Regions from separate parts of the Bacillus sp. FSL K6-6540 genome, predicted to be linked through region 1. Evidence: riboswitches for the same ligand, from Rfam matches in the RefSeq annotation. Region 1 holds a riboswitch; each other region holds the start of a gene.
The links. A riboswitch is a leader RNA that binds a small molecule or an ion and turns the genes downstream of it on or off. The one in region 1 is predicted to bind ZMP and ZTP.
Positions count from the first base shown of each region.

Region 1 (7,376 bases):
GGGGCAATTTTCGGGTTAACAGCGAAGCCAGGAACGATTCCCGAAGCAAAGGCAGGCTTGTCCGGTAATGCTCCTTCAATTGGCGAACGTCCTCACGCTCCGCCACCTCCATATCGATTTTGTCCTTGATCTTGCCTAATAACTCCATGAAGCTTTCGGCAGAGAACGGCTTGAGCAAATACTCATCCACGCTGAGCGTAATCGCTTGGCGGGCGTAATCAAATTCGTCATAGCCGGTCAAAATCACGATTTTGCACAGCGGCTGATGCTCCCTTAGCCATGAGGCCAGCTGCAGCCCATCCTGAAAAGGCATACTGATATCGGTAATAACGACATCCGGCTCCAACCGCTCCGCAGCCTCCACGGCCTCTCTTCCGTTCTCCGCCGTCCCCTTGATCTCGAATCCGCAGGCTTCCCATTGGATTTCCTGAACGAGGCCTTCTCTCACATCGGCTTCATCATCCACTAACAGCACTTTATACAATGCGACCCCTCCCGTTTCTGTCCTGTTCGGTTGCAAACTGAATCTATAGTGATCTTACCTCGCCGCGCCAAAATTGGGAATCTTCCACATTATGTTTTTTGCAACAAAAAAAAGAACGAATGCACGACTCCAGCGAAACAGCGCTTCCCTGTTCCTGGAGTCATGATTCGTTCCGAAATCGATTGTGCAGCATTCCTTACGCCTGAACGGGTACGGAGACGGGTTTTACCGGCGTGCTCAACCTCTTGATGCTCAGATAGTAAGCGATGCCGAGCGGGATGACGGCGCCCAGCCAAGCCAGCGGATTTGCCAGGCTTGCACCGAGGAAGCCGATCTGCGCGGTCAGGAAGATAGCAGCCAGTACCCGCATGATCAGCTCCATGATGCCCGCCACAGTGGGAATTAAGCTCTGACCAAGCCCCTGAAGCGTGAAGCGGTAGATGAAGAGCAGCGAAAGAAGCAGATAGGTGCTGCCGTTCGATAAGAAATACAGCCTGCTGAGCGACAGCAATTCCTCTTGGCCTTGACCCACAAAAAGGCTGACGGCGGCAGGACCCGCGAATATAACCAGCAGGCCCACGGCGATGCTGAATGATCCCGAGAGCCAAATACACTGCTTAACCCCCAGTTTGATCCGGTCTATGCGATTCGCTCCGAAGTTCTGAGCGGCAAAAGTCGCCATCGTAATCCCGAAGGAACTCATCGGCTGCGTGGCGAGCATATCAATCTTCTGTGCAGCGGTATAAGCCGCAACGGCTGATGCCCCGAGACCGTTTAGCGTGATCTGCAGAATAATGGCTCCGATGGCGATAATGGAGGCTTGGAAGCCCATCGGAAAACCTACCCACATATGCTGGCGAATAAATTTCCAATCGATGGACCAGTCGGCATTCTTGAATTGAAGGAGCGGGACCTTCTTATGAATGTAGATCAGACAGAGCAGGCAGGAGAACAGCTGCGATACAACCGTGGCAAGTCCGGCTCCGGCTACTCCCATCTTAAATACGAGAATGAATAAGAGGTCGAGCACGATGTTCAGAATGCTTGCAACGACCAGGAAGAGAAGCGGCGTCCGGCTGTCGCCGAGAGCGCGGAGCAGGTTAGCCAGCAAATTAAACAGAACGGCCGCGCCGACGCCCCAGTTAATGACGATCAGATACGAATACGCATCATCCAAAATTTCGGCAGGGGTGTTCATCATGACGAGGACGGGTCTCGTAAATATAACGCTCACGATAGTGAGGAATACCGTGAACACCAGACTGATCCATACACTCGTTCCCACGCTTTTGCGGACGCCTGCGATATCCTTAGCTCCAAAACGCTGTGCCGTTATGATAGACAAGCCAGCCGTCAATCCCTGGGCAAAGCCGATGACAAAAAACAAAATGCTGCCTGTCGAGCCAACGGCTGCAAGTGCGTTCACGCCAATGGTACGTCCCACGATAAGGGTGTCCGCCATGTTGTAAAATTGTTGAAAAATATTACCGATCAAAAGCGGGATGGTAAACATGATAATCAGCTTGATCGGACTTCCTTGCGTCATGTCTCTCATGTAGATTCTCCTATGCCGTCAATAAACGTTCCTCTAGAGATTTATTTGAAATATTATGCTTCAAACAGCGCTTATCGCATCGAATGGAAACATTATAATGGGTGAGGGTCGTTTGTATTCTTGTGTATCTTATCATGAAAGAACATAAATTTCTCCCTATTTATTCCCGAAATCAAAACTAAAAGCAAGTACTCGTCATTAGAAGAGTCTGTACCCGATTTGGATCCCTGATTTCTCTATAACTGAAAAGGCCAACCGGTCATTTCGGTTGGCCTTTTCAACATGATGACATGTGATATCCCTATGGAATTCCGATGTTTATGCCTCTTCGACGGCAAGCTTATCCAAGGCCAGCTTCGCACGTGACCGCGCTTCTTCGACATCGCCGGCGGTTGACAGCGCGACTGCTACTCGTCTTCCGACCTTGGTTACCGGTTTGCCGAACATGCGAAGCTGCGTATTCGGAACGGCCAGCGCTTGATCGGCGCCTGTAATCGTATAGTCTTCCAGCTCTCGGCCGGCTTTCAGGGGGCGGCTGGCTCCCGGCGTGATCAATTCGATCTCTGGTATCGGAAACCCGAGAATGGCACGGACATGAAGCGCAAATTCGGATAGATTTTGCGTGACCAGCGTAACCAGCCCAGTATCATGCGGACGCGGGGATACCTCGCTGAAGTACACCTTATCCTGGGCCAAAAATAATTCAACGCCGAACAAGCCGTATCCGCCAAGCTCGTCGGTAATCTTCCGCGCAATATATTTAGCTTCCTCGATTTGCGCTTCAGACATATCGTGCGGCTGCCACGATTCGATATAATCTCCGCTTTCCTGAATATGCCCGATCGGCGCACAGAAGCTTGTTCCATTGACGGAGCGGACGGTCAGAAGCGTGATTTCCGACTGGAATGAAATGAATTCCTCAATGATCACCCTTCCGTTCTGCACGCGGCCGCCTTCCATGGCGATGTTCCAGCAGGACTCGATATCCCCTTCCGAACGGCACACGCTTTGACCTTTGCCGGAGGAGCTCATCAGCGGTTTGATCACGCACGGAAAACCCATGTCCAGGACAGACTGCTTGAATTCCTCATAGGTATCGGCAAATCGATAGTCCGCAGTCGGCAGTCCCAACTCCTCTGATGCCAACCGGCGGATCCCCTCACGGTCCATCGTAAGCTTTGCGGCTCTGGCGGTAGGAATCACCCGAAACCCCTCATCCTCCAGCTTCACCAGCTCCGCAGTAGCCAGCGCTTCAATCTCCGGAACGATCAGGTCCGGCTTTTCCAACTCAATAATAGCGCGCAGCTTCTCTCCGTCCAGCATATCGATCACATGGCTGTGATCGGCAACGTGCATGGCAGGAGCATCGGCATAACGATCGACGGCTACGGTTTGGACACCCAATCGTTGTGCTTCAATTACGACTTCTTTCCCTAGTTCTCCGGATCCCAGCAGCAATATTTTTTTCGTTTTGAACATCGTTGTTTTATCCCCTTTTCATAGTTTCAGAGACGATAGAAGCCCAAGAAAATAATAAAGAGGTAAGGGAAATAAACTCCCTTACCTCTGCCCAGGCGTACGGCCGTTGTCATTCATGTGCTCCCTCATGGTTCCCCATGCTACGCCAGTCACACATAAACCTATACATTGTTACATAAATGATACTGAATCTTTTCGTTAAATGCAATATCAGCCTGCGTCCTTAGGATTTAGACTTCAACATTTCGATCATATCCTGAAGCGAGTGTGACAGCCATTTCTTAGGATGAACGACAATCTGGATGTCCAGTCGAATGTCTGGGTGTTGAAAGGGAAGAATCGCCAGCTCTCCCCTCTTGATTTCCTCCTCTGCTACCATTCTCGGCAATAGTGAGATGCCGGTGCCGGACATGATATATCTTTTGATTGCCTCGGGGTTGCCCAATTCCAAACCAATACGGACGGGAGCTCCGCTGGCGCGCAGCACTTTTTCCAACATGATCCGGTAATTGCAAGTATCCTCGGTCATAATCCATTCGTAATCAGCCAGATGCTCCAGCTCGATGACGGGCAACCTGAGAAGCGGATGATCCGGATGGGCAATCAGATGGAGGGGCTCTTCCCGGATCGGGATCCAATTCAATGAAGTGTCTTCCGGTTTGTTCTCCAGAATAAGCCCGAGATCGTACTCGCCCTCTCTTACCTTACTGACGATGCTATCTTCACGATCCGTTTGCAAGCGGATGGCAAGATCTTCATGCTCCTGTCTTAGCCGATGAAGGACGGATGGAAGAAAATATGCGGCAAGCGAATCGATCGTTCCAATCGATAAGATGCCCCCGCCTTGTTTCGTCAGCTTTTCCTTAGACTGCTGGAACAGATCCAGCATTTGGACAGCATACTTGAACAGCTCCTCCCCTGACTTCGTCAGGCGCAGGCCTCTGCCATACCGTTCAAACAGCTTGACGCCGTATTCCTTCTCCAGCTTCTGAATCTGGGTGGTAACGCTGGATTGTGCATAACCCAATTCGTCAGCAGCTTTAGTAAAGCTCTTTCGAACAGCAACCTCCCTGAAGGTTTGCAGATAGATCAGTTCCATCGCTCTCTCCTCATCAATAATATTGATAATAACTATCTATTATTATAGATAACACCGATCCCGATTCCCATGGTAAAGTAAAGCCACAATTCATGAAATGGAGGAAAGATCATGTTGAGTCCGCAAGATTTGAGAGGTATTTATGTTCCGGTGGTCACTCCCTTTTCACATGAATACGCATTGGATGTTCCGTCTTATCATCGTTATTTGGAGAATTTGTTATCCCATGACATTCAAGGATTGATCATCAACGGTACGACCGGAGAGGCGCCGACGGTAACTTGGGAAGAGGTCGTTCAAGTGGTGGAGGAAACGCGAAAAGGTCTGGACGGGCGGCAATTGCCGGTCATTATTGGTACGGGTACCAACGATACGTTCTCCAGCATGAAGCGGACGGAATGGGCAGGACATATCGGGGCAGACGCGGTATTGGTGGTCACGCCGTATTACAGCCGCCCTTCGATTGAGGGCATTATACAACATTTCTGCAAAGTCGCGGAGGTGGGGATACCGGTTATTTTGTACGAAGTTCCTTCGCGCACTGGAATTTCCTTACCGGTCGATGCCATTCGAAGAATCATGGAGATCCCCGGTGTCATCGGAATGAAGGACAGCACTGCGAGTACGGAGCTTATGAGAAGCTTGTCTCCATACGATACGAAGCCTGTTCTATGCGGGGACGATGTCCGCTTTCATGAGATGCTGCGTCATGGTGCATCCGGGGGCATTTTGGCGTCGGCCAATGTGAATACCGAGGCTTTTATTCGTGTGTATCAATTAGCTGCCCAAGGGGATTATTCTCGTTCCGAAAAGGAGTTTGAAGTGCTGCTTCCCGTTATTCATCAGTTGTTCGCAGAATCCAATCCAGCTCCGCTAAAATGGCTTCTTGCCAAGCAAGGCCTTATCTCATCCGACACCCTGCGCCTGCCGATGGGCCCCATTACGGATGAGCTCAAGCTATCTTTGGATCAAGCATTCAAAGGCTGAGAAACTTTAAATCATGGACGTAACAGGTTTCTCCTCAAGAGTGGCGGGACGCATTCGCTTCCTTGCCATGCTTGAATGGATGATTCGAAGCTATAGGGCGCACATGCTTTCAATCAGTAGATAATGGGATGGATGATACTGACATTTTACGCAAAAAAAGATATCCTGCTTAGATCTATCGCTTTAAAGGATTGATGAATGAAATCGCCCCACTTATAATATGGGTACATTCAATTCCTCCCAGAAATTTGAAAGGAGACTTGCAGTGCTGCCCTATTCCACCCCTAATCATGATTTTGCCTTTGAACAATCTGTAATCGGTATGGCTTTGGTATCGCTAGATGGAACGATTCTTAAGGTCAATTCGGCACTATGTGATCTGTTGGGTTGCTCGCCGCAGGAGTTAACTGCCGGGGCGCCGCAAGAAGAAAACAGCCTCCGCGAGTTATTGAATCGAGTGATTCAGAACGCTAGGGCTGCCCAGGGTCATCAGCCATCCATCCCCCCGGTTGAATATGCTTACCGTCATCCGTCTGATCGCGAGTTATACCTTAGTGCACGCTGCAGCGTTGATCACGATCCGGAGCGGGGGCCCAAGGGATACTTGGTACAATTCGAGGATCGAACGCTGCTGAGACAGCTCATGAAACAGCTGGAGCAGAAGGAACAGAAGCTGAACGAGAAGGAAAATTCGTTTCTGCAGCTGCTGGAAGAGCTCCCTCTCTCCGTACTCATAACTAAAAAAGGCATTGTGCATTATGTTAATTCTGCCGCGCTCCGGCTCGTCAATGCGATGCACCTCCGTGACGTGCTGGGCATTTCAACCGACGTGATCGTCGACGCATCGTATCATCACACATTGATGAAACGCAGGGCAACGTATGCCGAGAGCGGAGAAATCGGAAGCGTCGATTATCTGATACGCTGCCTGGACGGGCAGGAAAAGATGGTCACGGGGTTCACGTTAATCATACAATATGAAGGCGAGAAAGCGGCCGTCGGCATCTTCAAGGACATTACGGAGCAGCGGATGGAAGAGGATCGCGTGATGCAATCGGAGAAGCTGACGACCGCCGGCCAATTGGCCGCCGGCATCGCTCATGAAATTCGAAATCCATTGACATCGATTAATGGATTCGTGAAGTTATTGCGATCCGCGGAACGCAGCAACGAGCTTTATTTTGAAATCATCGAATCGGAGCTCAAACGCATCGAGCTCATCGTCAATGAGCTCTTGGTGCTCTCCAAACCGCAGGGTGCCCACGTGAGCGGACCCATCGACGTGTCGGCCATACTGGATCAGATCATTACGCTGATGAAGGTGCAAGCCGCTCTCAAGAATATAGAGATCATTCCCCATTATCCACTGGTTCCGATCTATGTACAGGGCGAAGTCAACCAGCTCAAGCAAGTGTTCATCAATCTGCTGAAAAACGCGATGGAGGCGATGAATGACGGGGGAAGCATCACCTTGGACATTGTGCACAGCGGTCCCGAGGTGCAAATTATCGTGCAGGATGAAGGAGTTGGGATGACGCAGGATCAGATCCAATCACTGGGACAGCCCTTTTTTACAACGAAAGACACCGGCACGGGACTCGGTCTCATGATTACCAAGAATATTATTCATAATCACGGCGGTACGATGAACGTGGAGAGCACTCCTGATCATGGGACAACCTTTACGATCCATTTACCTGCATTATAATGCGTACAATCGGAGGACATAGGCATGGACATTCAAGATTCAAACTTACATAAACAATTTGCAA
Region 1 is NZ_JBBOXH010000001.1:4,297,098-4,304,473, forward strand. Features, by position in the region: gene MHH82_RS18795 (response regulator) at 1-484, opposite strand, end outside; gene MHH82_RS18800 (MATE family efflux transporter) at 681-2,039, opposite strand; gene purT (phosphoribosylglycinamide formyltransferase 2) at 2,358-3,518, opposite strand; ZMP/ZTP riboswitch at 3,601-3,681, opposite strand; gene MHH82_RS18810 (LysR family transcriptional regulator) at 3,742-4,617, opposite strand; gene dapA (4-hydroxy-tetrahydrodipicolinate synthase) at 4,729-5,604, shown strand; gene MHH82_RS18820 (PAS domain-containing sensor histidine kinase) at 5,870-7,312, shown strand; gene MHH82_RS18825 (hypothetical protein) at 7,337-7,376, shown strand, end outside.

Region 2 (7,376 bases), 170 kb from region 1:
TAATGAACAAGAAAGCCGGTCAGCCAGACGATTTACCAGCATCCGGACCAAAAAAGGCCCGCCTGTTCAGGGCGGACCTTTCTCTTATGCTTTATTTCGCTTCCGAGCGGACCTCTTCAAGCATCTTATCATTGAATCCGAACATCCAGGTCAGCACGAACGTAATCGCCATCGCCGTCAGGTTGCACAAAATATAAAGAGGAAGCTGGCTGTTCAAGTACAACAGCGTGCCCGGGATGACGGTAATGGCCATGCCTGTGGCCTCAAGCTGAAAGATGGAAGCCATGAAACCGCCCACGCCGCCGCCGATCAAGGCGATAACAAACGGTCTGACGTAACGGAGGTTAACCCCGAAGATCGCCGGCTCGGAGATTCCCAGCAAGGCGGAGAATGCCGATGGCAGGGATAATGCCTTGAGCTTTTTATTTCTCGTCTTGAGTCCGACAGCCAGACAAGCTGCACCCTGCGCTGCCATGGCGCTGGTCACGATCGCATTGAACGGATTGCTCCCTGTCTTCTCAAGGAGTTGGATCTCCAGGAAGTTGAAAATATGATGCACGCCGGTGACCACAATGATCTGGTTAAAGAAACCGATGACCAGACCCGCGATACCGAACGGCAGCTCCAGCAAGAAGGTCGTCGCGTTCAGAACCACCTCTTCCAGGGAGTGGAACACGGGGCCGATCGCAAAGAGGCCGAGGGTTATCATAACAAGCAAGGTCAGAAACGGGGTAACGATCAGATCAATGGCGTCAGGAATGCGTTTTCGCAAAAATCTCTCGAATTTCGCGCCCAGCAGTCCAATGAAGAATGCCGGCAGGACCGAGCCCTGATACCCGACAACCGGAATGAAATCAAAAATCATGAGTGCCTCAGCCGACCCGTTCGCCACGCTGTACGCGTTGGGAAGAGCCGGGTTAACCAGCATCAATCCCAGGACGATACCCAGCACGGGGCTGCCTCCGAACACCCTGAATGCGGACCATGCCACCAAGGCCGGCAAGAAAGCGAAAGCCGTATCCGTCAGTACCTGGGTGAAGAGCAGAAAATTAGCCGAGATATCATCCGGTGTCGCACCGAACCAGGCAAGCACGGTATCCTGGGTCAGCAGCCCCCGTAATCCCATGAACAAGCCAGTGGCGACCAATACCGGGATAATCGGCACAAACACGTCACCGAATGTACGAATCGCCCGCTGAAACGGATTCCCCGACTTTTTCGCCTGTGATTTCAGTTCTTCCTTGCTTGTGCTCTCCATTCCAAGGGATTCGACCGCTTCGAAAATCTGATTGACGGTCCCTGTTCCGAAAATGATCTGGTATTGCCCGGAATTGAAAAAGGCTCCTTTGACCTTATCGATCTGCTCGACCTTCTTCTGGTCGATCTTCTTCTGATCATGAACCATGATTCTAAGTCTGGTCGCACAATGGGCAAAGGAAGCGATGTTCTCCCTGCCGCCAATGGCTTCCACTACCTGCCTTGCGATTTCCCGGTTATCCGCTGCCATGTTCATTCAGCCCCTTCTTTATCTTTTACGGCTTCGGTCAGATCCCATTTCTCGACCTTCAAGCCGGCACTGCCGTTCTGTACGAAAAATCGAATGTTTCGGCTGTTCCACTTCGGAAAAATTCTGCTTGTAAACACCTCTTCGCCATCGTTGATGAACAGCTCGACCGAAGAAATGTCCACGAACAGATGAAATTTGATCGAATTTCTTTCGGTTCGCAGCATGCAGGATCGTTCCGCTCCGTAATCACTGACAATCGTTGCACCCGAAGAGGAGCGATCCAGCGTAACCTTCCGTTGGCCGGATTCATATCGAATAACGGTTCGTTCCCCTTCGCCAGCCCGAAATTCAATGCCAACGACGTCCGCCTCGATGGCTTGGAACTCGCATATCATTTCGAATGCGGTTCCTTGAACCCCCTCGTAACTCTTCACTTCGCTGTGAAGCGTATCCTCTGCCTCAACGGCATGATCGCGGAGCGCTTGAAGCTCGGGAACCGGCTGTTGAATCAGCCTGCCTTCACGGAACGTAAGCATACGCGGAAGCGTCAAACAATGGGCCCAGCCATGCGAATCGGTGGGATACCCGATATCCGGCAAACCCATCCAGCCCACCATGATGCGCCGGTCTTTCTCATCCAGCATGGTCTGCGGCGCATAGAAATCAAAACCTCTGTCCAGCTCGCAAAAAGGACCGTGATCAAACTCCAGCGTATCCCTATTGAGCGGCTTGCCTGAAATATAGCCGGATTGGTAAATGTTTCGAAAATGGTCGGCCTCCGGAAGCAGCCCTTGCGGGGAAAACAGTAGCACACCCTGGCCTTCCAATTCAAAATAGTCCGGGCATTCCCACATATAGCCGAAATGCTGAAGTCGGGTTTGTATCTCCCCCTTGAATTCCCAAACCAACAGATCCGAAGATTCATAGACGACAGCCGCACCTGTCTGATTAACCCTTTGGGCACCGATGACGAACCGGTACTTGTCTTTGTCTTGCCATACTTTCGGATCCCGGAAGTGTTCGGTATATCCGTCCGGCACATGGTCAATCAACGGCTTATCGAACTTGGTGATGGATCCGTCGCGGTCCATCACAGCCATGCATTGATAAGATTGCCTGTTCCATTTCTTATCCCGGGCATTCCCGGTATACATTAGGCATAGTTTGCCGTCTTTCACGATACCGCTGCCCGAATAAGCGCCATAAGCATCATGCGGGTGACCGGGTTCAATAGCGATGCCTTGGTTCTGCCAAAACACCAGGTCTTTCGAGGAAGTATGGTACCAGTATTTCAAGCCGTGAAACGTGCCCAGAGGAAACCATTGGTAAAACAAGTGATACTCTCCGTTGTAATAAGAAAATCCATTGGGATCATTCATCAGGCCCATGATGGGCTGTACGTGAAATTTCTGCCTCCATTCGCTTAATCGCACTTTCTTCCTTAAGGAGGAAAGCTCTTCGGGAGAAGCCTGATCCAGGCGTCGGTATTTCAGTTCTCTGTCCATATCTCTTCTCCTTATAAATGGTCTTGCCGAAAAATCAAACAGATCATGCTGCGCGTGCACGCGAATAAATTCAACTGCGGTGGAACCGGTTCCAATCAAAGGTAAAAATAATGAACTCAGTTCCAATACCAAGCAAACACTCGGATTGGAACCGGTTCCGTTATTTGAAGTATAAAATACCTAATTCAGATTGTCAACGCTTTCCCGATGAATCATCTCGCAATTCATGACCGTCAGGAAATCCACCGGCTCGTCGTTGACCAGCTTCATAATATGCTGTGCCGCGAGGTGGCCCGCTTGGAAATATCCATATTTCACCGTTGTTAACCCGGGATGAATCACCTCGGTTACGTCGTATCCGCCAAATCCGGTAACGGAAAGTTGGTCGGGAATAGGGATGCCTTTCATGTGCGCCGCTTTCATCACGCCCAGCGCAATGTTGTCCGTGGCGCAGACCACGGCCGTTGGCAGCGTTCGGTTTAGCTCAAACATGGAGCATGCCGTCTTCACACCATCCGACATCTTGAATCCACTCTCATAGAGAACCGCTTCCGCCTCTTCATACTCGCTTACCGCTTTGAGGAACCCTTCCTTCCGCTTGACTCCGACGGCTACGTCCTTTTCCGTCACCCCGATATAGGCAATTTGACGATGTCCCATCGACAGCACGTACCGGCCCATGTCATAACCTGCAGCATAATCGTTATAGATCATGCTGTGGACATGGTCATGCTGTTGTCCGAGCAGAATGACCGGAATGCCGATCTCTTGAATTGCGGCAAGATGGGTTTCCGTCACCTGCGTGGCGAACAGAATAATGCCTGATATTTTTTGTCTGGCGAGATCATACAGCGCTTCGATCTCCCTGGATAAATCCTGGCTTGCGTTGATGATCAGAAGCTGATATCCGTGTTTTCTTAATTCTTCGTCCATGCCGGCGACAGTCTGCGATGCGGAGAAGGAGTCCAGACGCGGCATAATGGTGCCGATCATGCTCGTTTTTTTCGCTTTCAGGCTTTGCGCAAAAGAATTCGGGATATAGCCGGTTTCCTGAATAACCTGCTCAATCTTGCGGCGTGTCGCATGACTGACGGATCCTCCGTTCAAGAAACGGGAGACCGTGCTTTTGGCAACTCCGGCTTTGTGGGCAATATCGGCGATCGTGTTTTTCATGCCAAGATCTCCGGAGCCGTTAGCAGCGCAGCGTCGAACGGATCATTCTCTGCAGCTACCTGTTGTCCCGCACAACAGGCCATGATTCGTATAAACATGAATCTCTCCCCTTCGTAATTCGCTTATTCCTAACTATACCATGACGTCCAGGGGTCCGTGAAATGCGAGCTCCAAGCCTAGCATTGCATCGTCCATATTTGCTTCTATGTTCCAGGCTCTGGCATGAAATGAAGGATTCGAAGGGATGATTCAGTGAGCGCAGTGCACCCTTACTTCACATGTTAATGGTCAAGTGCATTCCCTTTGCCTTAGACGGTTCGCTCGGCCGATTCGACGGTATGCTTCAGCAATGTCGCAATCGTCACGGGGCCGACGCCCGCCGGTACCGGCGTGATTGCGGATGCCGCCTTGGCGCAGGCTTCGTAATCGCAGTCCCCGATATTTCCTTTATTGTAACCGGCGTCCAACACGACGGCACCCGGCTTGATCCAGTCCCCTTGAATGAAATTAGGCTTGCCTACGGCCGCAACCACAATATCCGCTTGGGACACAATCTCCCCAAGGTTCTTCGTTCTCGAATGGCAGATCGTAACCGTGGCGTTGCGATTGAGCAGCATCATCGATACCGGCTTGCCCAGAATCGGACTGCGTCCGACCACCACCGCATGCTTCCCTTCGATCGGCAGGCTGTAATAGTCCATAATCGCGATAATCGCCGCCGGCGTACATGACGGGTAATCGGCGAAACCAAACGCATTTTGCGAGAACCCGAGCGTGGTTACTCCATCCACGTCTTTTTTAATGTCGATGGCATCAAAAGCCGCCCGCTCATCGATATGGTGCGGTACCGGGTGCTGAAGCAGAATACCGTGGACGTTCGGATCCTCGTTCAGTGCTTGAATCGCGGCGATCAGCTCCTCCGTCGTTGTCGATGTCTCCAGCACTACTTTCTTGGATATGATGCCAAGCCGCTCGCACGCATTTCCCTTCATCCGCACATAGGTCGCCGAAGCAGGATCATCGCCAACCAGAATCGTTGCCAGACAAGGGGTTACCCCTTGCTGTTTCAATTCTTGTACCTTCACCGCCAGCTTTGCCTTGATATCATCGGATACTTTTTTTCCATCCAAAATTACGGGTTCCTTACTCATGCTAATCCGCTCCTTCGCCATTGTATTAAAAAACATAAAGAGGCAAGGCGACTCGAACGTCTCCTTACCTCTTGCCCAGGCGTACGGCATATGATCCCATGTGCTCCCTCTTGGTAACCCAAGCTACGCCAGTAACACATGGATAACTTTTTTTAATATATCACGACTTTGGACTTCGCGCCACCGGCTATGCGGCTGCTCTTTAATCGTAAAGTTTTTGATTTATTCCATGAAATCACGTATGTTGCCGATGGTACAAGCATAGAATGTCTTAAGAACAATTCGCTCCAGGAGGCCTTGATGAGATATCCGGCGATCTTCAAAATGCTGCCCTTTATACTGCCGCTTGTGTTCGTGATTCCGGTCTTGACGATATGGCTGCAGAGGGACTTCAACCCCATATCCAGCCAAGACCTACAGCAGATTAAAACCGTCTTCACGGGCATCTTCCTTGAGGCACTTCCTTTTATTTTGCTTGGAGTGCTGCTGTCGTCCCTTCTGCAGCTGTTCGTACAAGAGCAATGGGTGCGGCGTCTCACGCCGAAGAATCCGGTGGTTGGCGTCCTGTTCGCTTCCATGCTCGGCATCCTGTTTCCCATCTGCGAATGCGGGATGATCCCGGTCGTTCGCAGGTTGATGCTGAAAGGTATGCCCGCCTATATCGCCGTCACCTTTATCCTCAGCGGTCCTATTCTGAATCCCATTGTATTCGCATCAACGATCATGGCCTTCCGTTCGCATCCCGAAGTGACGATCGGACGAATGGGACTGGCTTTTGCAGTCGCGGTGACGACGGGTTTGCTCGTCTATGTTTTTTCAAAAAGCAGCCCCCTGAAGCGTTCTCTTCAAGAGTTCGCCGAACAGGGCTCCAGCAAGGGGGAACGTTTGTTGCATGAGCATCCCAAAACCTGGAGAAGCATGTTTGTCCACGCCGGAGACGAGCTGATCGAGATGTGCAAATATTTAGTCCTGGGTGCTTTCCTGACGGCCTGCATCCAATCCTTCATTCCGAGGGAGGAGCTGCTGGCTCTGGGGAACGGTCCTGCCGCCTCCTATCTGTTCATGATGGGATTTGCCTTCATCCTGTCCCTCTGCTCAACTTCGGACGCCTTCGTGGCATCGGCATTCACGCACACCTTTACCGTCGGCCCGCTGGTTTCCTTCCTGGTTCTCGGCCCGATGCTGGATTTCAAAAGCCTGCTCATGCTGTCGGCTACCTTCAAGACCAAATTCGTGATCGGTTTAAGCCTGCTGGTGATTACGCTTGTCTTTATCGGCTCTGTAGCCGTGAACACGCTATTCGGCGGTTAGGTGTAGTAAACAAACTAGAGTGGCAATACACGAAAACGGTTGGAATAACGGCACCTTCAGGCTGTTATGCCTTCGGATATCCACTTGAGATTGGAGGTGTTCGGGACGTGAAGCCCAGTCTGAGCCTGCGAAGCCACTATATACTGCGATCGCTGCTTATCGCAGCTCTGGCCGCCTATATCATGCATTTGAACGCATCAAATTCGCTGGACTATTACTTGGCTCCCCATATGCAGACCCTGCTTCTGCTCTGTCCCGTGCCGCTGTTGTTCATAGCTTTCGGCATGCTGTGGCACGCCATTGCGGGAGTTTCCGGCGAGGTGTGCGATTGCGAGCACCCCCTGCCCAGCGGACTGATCAAAAACATATCGGTTTACGGGTTATTCTCGGTGCCGCTGCTGTTCGGCCTGCTCCTGCCGGACCAAGCCCTCGGCAGCGATATGGCGGCCAAAAAAGGCATGATCTACACCTATCCGAACCCCGATGTTCGCCGTAAAACCGAGGAGCGGAATGCTCCCGCCGTATCGGGCATGGAGAAGCATGGAACGAATGATGACCTGGCGGCAGCGGAGGACATCGCACTGAACGAGCGTTTTGTTCCCAAAGACATCTACAGCGTGGAGTTCGCGGAGCTGGCCAAGCGCTTATATACCTTACCCGTCATCCGAGTGGAGCCGGACATTTTCTCGGAGACCGTTGGGGCCATGGATATGTACAAACAGCATTTTC
Region 2 is NZ_JBBOXH010000001.1:4,464,091-4,471,466, forward strand. Features, by position in the region: gene MHH82_RS19600 (sucrose-specific PTS transporter subunit IIBC) at 92-1,513, opposite strand; gene MHH82_RS19605 (glycoside hydrolase family 32 protein) at 1,510-3,012, opposite strand; gene MHH82_RS19610 (LacI family DNA-binding transcriptional regulator) at 3,193-4,185, opposite strand; gene MHH82_RS19615 (bifunctional 5,10-methylenetetrahydrofolate dehydrogenase/5,10-methenyltetrahydrofolate cyclohydrolase) at 4,494-5,336, opposite strand; ZMP/ZTP riboswitch at 5,403-5,482, opposite strand; gene MHH82_RS19620 (permease) at 5,637-6,647, shown strand; gene MHH82_RS19625 (TIGR03943 family putative permease subunit) at 6,755-7,376, shown strand, end outside.
Region 2: linked by a shared signal. The riboswitch ahead of MHH82_RS19615 (bifunctional 5,10-methylenetetrahydrofolate dehydrogenase/5,10-methenyltetrahydrofolate cyclohydrolase) and the one ahead of purT (phosphoribosylglycinamide formyltransferase 2) in region 1 are both predicted to bind ZMP and ZTP.

Region 3 (7,376 bases), 2.4 Mb from region 1:
TTTTTTCAAAACGCTTCAGTTGGATGAAGCTAGGGAGTGAGGAGCGGAGCGTACGTTTTGGGTACGTGAGCACCTAAGATGTTTCCGGAGGAAACATAACTTCGAAAGCATCTGCTTAGGCCCGGCAGAATTCAAGATTCGATGCCGAGCTGCTTCCTGATTCGCTTCGTGTTAGATATAGGATTTATAAGTTATCAACGGAGTTGATGAAATTCTATATCGCAAGAAAACCTACTTCGAATCGCGGTCGCTCAGCCTTGAATTTGCCTCGATTGGTTTTCTTATCAAAAGCGGACTTTTTGAACAACCTCTAGAAGAGTGCTTTCTCTTTGGCGCGACTGGTTTGAATGGGAACCGGCACGGGACTGAAGAACGAGAAGCGCTTTTTCTTTTGGATCATAGGCAAAACGAGTTTGGGTGTTTATATATTTCATATACAGAAAGCTTGGGATAGGTATGGAACAGAACGGGAATGGCAAGGAACGCAACCTGCAGCGGGAACAAGGCTCCCGGAATGCTGCATCGAAACCAACCAAAGTGTGGCACGTCTTAAGCTCCCTCTCCAAGGAGAATCTCGGGTCCGAGAAGGAAGCGAAGCAGGCGCTGCACGAAGCAGGACAGGTGCTTGCACAGGGCGGTACGGTGGCTTTTCCGACGGAAACGGTGTACGGACTTGGTGCTGACGCCGGCAATACGGAGGCGGTCGAGCGCATCTTCGCCGCCAAGGGTCGGCCATCGGACAATCCATTAATCGTGCATATCTCGGAGCTGGCTCAGCTTGACGGCTTGGTCCAACAGGTGAACGAGACGGAGCGGGCGCTGATGGCGTCGTTCTGGCCCGGACCGCTGTCGCTGGTGCTGCCCGTGAAACCGGGCGCCGTATCGCCTCGCGTGACGGCCGGGCTCGATACGGTTGCCGTGCGGATGCCGGATCACCGCGTTGCGCTGGCTCTGATCAGCGCCGCCGGTTGTCCGCTCGCCGCACCGAGCGCGAATCGCTCCGGCCGGCCAAGCCCGACGCTGGCAAGCCATGTGCTGGAGGATCTGGCGGGGGCGATCGACGGCGTGCTCGACGGCGGCCCGGCCGGGGTGGGCGTCGAGTCGACGGTGGTGCAGGTCGGCGAAGACGGTGCCGTCACGGTGCTCCGCCCGGGCGGCGTCACGGCCGAGCAGCTTGCCGCGGTGGCGGCAAGCGTGCGCCAGGACCCGGCGCTGCAGCGCGCCGCCGGGGAGGCGGAGAGCCCGGCGCCGCGCTCGCCGGGCATGAAGTACACGCACTACGCACCGAAGGGTGCGATGTGCGTGGTGCAGGGCCCGCGTGCCGACGCGGTGTCGGCACGCATCGCGGCCGAGCTCGGGGCGGCGGCCCGGCGCGGGGAGGTGACCGGCGTGCTGTCGTTCGACGAGCACATCGGTCACTACCGCGCGGACGTTGCCGTCTCGCTCGGCAGCCTGGCCGCGCCGGAGGAAGCGGCCCGCCGGCTGTACGCCGGCCTGCGCCGCTTCGATGAAGAAGGCGCGACCTTCATCCTGGCCGAAGCGTGCCCGGAGCAGGGGCTTGGCGCAGCCGTCATGAACCGGCTGCTGAAGGCCGCGGGACATCACATCATCCACGTCAATGAAAATGCCGATTGAACGGTTTTAGCATGATTTCCCCCTTGTCCGCATATGGTGTACAAGACCATGGGACTTGGGGGAATGGGGATGTTGGAGGCGTCTGTCCAATCGGGACAGCTTGCGGCGATTCTGCTGATGGCGGTTGCACTCGGGCTAGACGCATTTTCGCTTGGCATCGGAGTCGGAATGAGAGGCGGCATGCGTTTAGGCCATATGCTGGGCATCAGCTTCATGATCGCCTTGTTTCACATGCTTATGCCGCTGGCGGGCTTGTTTGCCGGCCGCTATGTAGGCATGCTGCTGGGGCACGTCACAGGGTTTGCGGCCGGCGGGCTGCTCCTCCTGCTGGGCGGGCATATGCTGTACAATGCCTGGCGGGGCGGGGAAGGTCAGCGAATTCATCCTACCGCGTTCTTGGGCATGCTGCTGTTTTCGCTCAGCGTCAGCATCGACTCCTTCTCGGTAGGCGTCTCGCTCGGGATGTTCGTGGATGATGTGCTGCTGATCGTGATCTCCTTCGGCGTCGTGGGCGGTTTGCTGTCCATTCTCGGCCTGCTGCTCGGCCGTCAGGTGAGCAACAAGCTGGGAGAGTACGGCGAAATGCTGGGCGGACTGATTTTGATCATCTTTGGCGTGATGTTTATCTTTTGATGCAATATTTGTTACAATAATCCCAAAACAACCTACAACGGGGAGGTACGGGACCGTGAAAAATATATTGTTTGTCTGCACGGGGAATACGTGCCGCAGCCCAATGGCGGAAGGGATGCTGCGCAAGCTCGCCAATCAGCGGGGCATTCCGCTGGAAACGCAATCCGCCGGCGTCTCGGCCGTGGACGGCATGCCGGTATCCCGTCATGCGGAATCGATACTGCGGGACCAGGATATTCAAGATCGTTTGGTATCTAAGCCGCTGACCGCGAATCTGGTGGAATGGGCAGACCTGATTCTGACGCTGACCCAGTCGCATAAGCAGTATGCGATTCGGCAGTTCCCGCATGCCGCCGACAAGATGCACACGCTGAAGGAATTTGTGGAGGATGACCGGCGGGTGCTGGATGATCTGCGGGAGCAGGACAGCCTGTACGCAACGCTTGAGCTGGCCAGATCGCTGGGCCGCGATGTCAGCGACCGCGACCGGGAGCGTCTGATCGAGCTGCGCCAGCGCATTCCGAGCTTCGATATCTCCGATCCCTTCGGCGGCTCGCGGGAGGAATACGAGGCGACGGCGGCGGAGATTCGGACGGCGCTCTTCCGCCTGCTGGACAAGCTGGAAGCGGATCAGCATAAATAGGATCGGCTTCCACGGAAGCGAAGAGTGAATCCGGATCCGGGCTCAATCTGGCTAAAAAAGCCGCTTGCCTTTCGCAGGGTATTGCTTTAAGATGAAGGTGAAAAACATGAATCCGATGTAACTGGCGACGAAGTGGATGAAACCACGATGGAGCATCGGAATATACGGCCGGTCGCCTGGGCAAAGAGCATTTGGAGCACAATACGTGCGCCGACTGCTCTTTTTTCGTCTTTTGCTTGGAGTTTGGGTTATAATGAAACAAGCTAAAACGCAAAAGCGAACATTCGAGGGGGTTTTTCATAGATGAAAATTGCATTGGGTACCGATCATGCCGGCATTCGTCTGAAAGAGGAGATCGTGGAGGTCATTCGGGGTCTTGGACACGAGGTGGAGGATCTTGGCTGCGGCTGTACCGATTCCGTGGATTATCCCGATTACGCGCTTCCGGTGTGCGAGAAGGTGGTCTCGGGTGAAGCGGATCGGGGCATTCTGATCTGCGGAACGGGAATCGGCATGAGCATTGCCGCCAACAAGGTGCCGGGCATCCGCTGCGCGCTGACGCATGATGTATTTTCGGCCAAAGCCACGCGTGAGCATAATGACAGCAACGTGATTGCGCTGGGCGAGCGCGTCGTCGGCCCCGGGCTTGCTGCCGAGATCGTCAGCGCATGGCTGACAACGGATTTCAGCCAGGGCGAACGTCATGTCGGCCGCGTGAATAAGATCAAGGCCATCGAGGAGCGTTACCTGAAGAGCGAATCGCGATAGGTCAACGCGTAAAGCTGCTGCGGTTATTGCGTATGGAATGAAGCATCTTCTGTGAAAAAATCATCGGGAGGACTGTGACATGACGGATATCTCCAAGGTTTCCTTGAGCGAACAGACGGCGCGGATCGTCCGCGAACTGGCCGAAGCGGCAGCCTTAGGACCGGGCAAGGTGCTGGTCATCGGAGCCAGCACCAGTGAAGTGGTCGGACGCCGGATCGGCACAGGCGGCGCTCTTGAAACGGCGCAGCAGCTTCTTCAGGGCATTGCCGAGGTTCAAGCGGAATTCGGCTTCGCTGTAGCCTATCAATGCTGTGAGCATTTGAACCGGACGCTAGTCATGGAGCGGGGACTGCTCGAAGAGCTGCACCTGACGGAAGTGGCGGCTGTACCGATTCCGGGGGCGGGAGGCTCCATGGCCTCGGCGGCGTATCGGAGTATGAAGGAGCCCTGCCTTGCGGAATCCATTGAGGCTCATGCGGGTCTCGATATCGGCGAGACGCTGATCGGCATGCATTTGCGGAGAGTGGCGGTTCCGTTCAGGCCGAGCAAGCGTTATATCGGCGATGCGCGCGTAACGGCGGCTTACACCCGGCCGAAGCTGATCGGCGGAGAACGCGCCGTGTACCGGCTCGAGCAGCGGGATGATTCCACGCTATGCGATTGATTCGAATGAGAGCTCGCTTTAGTCATTAGGTAAACTTGTAGTCTTGACTTGGCAAGAGAAAATAACGATTGATTATGGGAGGATATGAACATGATGGAACATTTGCGGAAGAATGACCCGGCTGTATTGGAAGCGATGGATTTGGAACTGAAGCGTCAACGCAGCAACATTGAGCTGATTGCCTCCGAGAACATCGTCAGCGAAGCGGTTATGGAAGCCATGGGGACGGTGCTGACGAATAAATATGCGGAAGGCTACCCTGGCAAGCGCTATTACGGCGGCTGTGAGCGTGTGGATATCGTGGAGGATATCGCCCGTGACCGCGCGAAGGAATTGTTCGGTGCCGAGCATGCCAACGTTCAGCCGCACTCCGGCGCCCAAGCGAACATGGCGGTGTATTTGGCAGCGCTCAAGCCTGGAGACACCGTGCTCGGCATGAACCTGGCCCACGGCGGCCATTTGACTCACGGAAGCCCGGTTAACGCGTCCGGCCTTCTGTACAATTTCGTTGCGTACGGCGTGCAGGAAGACACGTTCCTTATCGATTACGACGAAGTCCGCAAAGCGGCTTTCAAACACCGTCCTCGTCTGATCGTGGCGGGTGCAAGTGCATATCCTCGCATCATTGATTTCGAGAAGCTTGCTGCCATCGCGAACGACGTAGGCGCATTGTTCATGGTCGATATGGCTCATATTGCCGGTCTCGTTGCCGCGGGTCTTCACCCGAATCCGGTTCCGCATGCCCATTTCGTAACCACCACGACGCACAAGACCCTTCGCGGACCTCGCGGCGGCATGATTCTGTGCAAGAAGGCATGGGCGCAGGCGATCGACAAAGCGGTATTCCCAGGCTCCCAGGGCGGACCGCTCATGCATGTCATTGCTTCCAAGGCCGTTGCGCTTGGCGAAGCATTGGATCCATCCTTCAAGACGTATGCAGAGAACGTCGTGAAGAACGCGAAAGTGCTGGCTGACACCCTGATCGAGGAAGGCCTGAACATCGTTTCCGGCGGAACCGATAACCATCTGATGCTGGTCGATACCCGCAATCTGGACATCACCGGCAAAGACGCAGAGAAGGTGCTGGATTCCATCGGGATTACCGTCAACAAGAACGCCATCCCGTTCGATCCGACGAGCCCGTTCGTCACGAGCGGTATCCGTATCGGTACACCGGCGGTAACCTCCCGCGGCATGGATGAGCAGGCGATGGTAAAAATCGCGAAGATTATTGCCATGACCTTGAAGCAGCCTAAAGACGAGGCGACGCTGGAAAAAGCGGGCCGTTTGGTGGCTGAGCTTACGGATCAATATCCTCTTTATGCCGAAATGAAATATTAATCACAGTTTCGTCAGCATAAGAGGCCTATGATAAGAGGACCCCACCTGAAGGTGGGGTCCTCTTTTAGGAGCTGTCACATTCTGGCCAGATTGCTATGCTCGCATGTTCCCGGGTCGGGTCGTTTCTCGGTGAGGATCAATATAGGCGAAAATGGAAAACCTAGGTGCAGGGCTGACGAAGATCCGGTTATAAGGTCAAAACTCACGGAAATAAACATGACTCGTGCAGGTGTCAATTGACTAGAGGGAATGATATAATAGACAGGATTTATGGAGCTCACAAGTATTTACGCCCATATTGAAATAACATTTGCATTCAAACCGGAGGGACCAGACATGGGAAAATTGGTGATTTGTGATCACCCGTTGATTCAACACAAACTTACATTTATACGCGATATGCGGACTAACACAAAAGACTTTCGCGAATTGGTAGACGAAGTCGCGACTTTGATGGCTTATGAAATTACGCGGGAGGTTCCTCTTGAATCGATATCTGTTCAAACGCCGGTAGCCGAAACCCAAGGGAAAGTCATTTCCGGCCGGATGCTCGGCCTCGTGCCGATCCTGCGTGCGGGTCTTGGCATGCTGGACGGCGTGGTCAAGCTGCTTCCCGCTGCCAAGGTAGGGCATGTCGGATTGTTCCGCGACCCGGAAACGCTTCAGCCCGTGGAGTATTATACGAAGCTTCCAACCGACGTGACGGAGCGGGAATTGATCGTCATCGATCCGATGCTGGCAACGGGCGGATCGGCCATCGCTGCGATCGACGTGCTGAAGAAGCGCGGCTGCACCCAGATCAAGATGATGAATCTCGTGGCTGCGCCGGAAGGCGTAAAGGCCGTGCATGACGTCCATCCGGACGTGGATATTTACGTTGCTGCTCTGGATGAAGGGCTCAACGACCACGGCTACATCGTACCGGGCCTGGGTGATGCAGGAGATCGGCTGTACGGCACGAAATAAGAGCCGAGCCGGTCATTCGTACGACTTGAATTGAAAAAACAAGCATGCAAAGAGGGGTAATTTCAAACATGTCAAAAGTGAAAGTGATGACGATATTTGGGGTCCGCCCCGAAGCGATCAAGATGGCGCCGCTTATTCTGGAGCTTCAGCGCCATCCGGAGCATATCGAATCGGTGGTTTGTGTAACTGCGCAGCATCGGCAAATGCTGGATCAGGTGCTTGACGTGTTCAAGATTGTTCCGGACTACGACTTGGACGTGATGAAGGACCGTCAGACGCTGAACGAGATCACCGTACGCGTTCTGGAGGGGCTTGAGCCTGTCCTGCGCGAGGCCAAGCCGGATATCGTGCTGGTGCACGGCGACACGCTGACAACGTTCCTAGCCAGCTATGCAGCCTTCCTGCAGCAGATTCAGGTCGGCCATGTAGAGGCGGGTCTTCGCACATGGAACAAGCTGAATCCTTATCCTGAAGAAATGAACCGTCAGCTGACCGGCGTGCTGGCCGATCTGCACTTTGCGCCGACGGACTGGTCTGCCCAGAATCTCCGCAAGGAGAACAAGCCGGAATCCCGTATTTACGTGACGGGCAACACCGCCACGGACGTGTTCCAGTATACGGTGCGGGAAGGATATACCCATCCGGTTCTGGATTGGGCACAGGGCAAGCGCCTGATCCTGATGACGGCGCACCGCCGCGAATCCCAAGGGGAGCCGCACCGTCAGA
Region 3 is NZ_JBBOXH010000001.1:6,718,132-6,725,507, reverse strand. Features, by position in the region: gene MHH82_RS30365 (L-threonylcarbamoyladenylate synthase) at 457-1,635, shown strand; gene MHH82_RS30360 (manganese efflux pump MntP) at 1,705-2,268, shown strand; gene MHH82_RS30355 (low molecular weight protein arginine phosphatase) at 2,324-2,911, shown strand; ZMP/ZTP riboswitch at 3,019-3,100, shown strand; gene rpiB (ribose 5-phosphate isomerase B) at 3,215-3,679, shown strand; gene MHH82_RS30345 (TIGR01440 family protein) at 3,759-4,343, shown strand; gene glyA (serine hydroxymethyltransferase) at 4,434-5,684, shown strand; gene upp (uracil phosphoribosyltransferase) at 6,021-6,650, shown strand; gene wecB (non-hydrolyzing UDP-N-acetylglucosamine 2-epimerase) at 6,719-7,376, shown strand, end outside.
Region 3: linked by a shared signal. The riboswitch ahead of rpiB (ribose 5-phosphate isomerase B) and the one ahead of purT (phosphoribosylglycinamide formyltransferase 2) in region 1 are both predicted to bind ZMP and ZTP.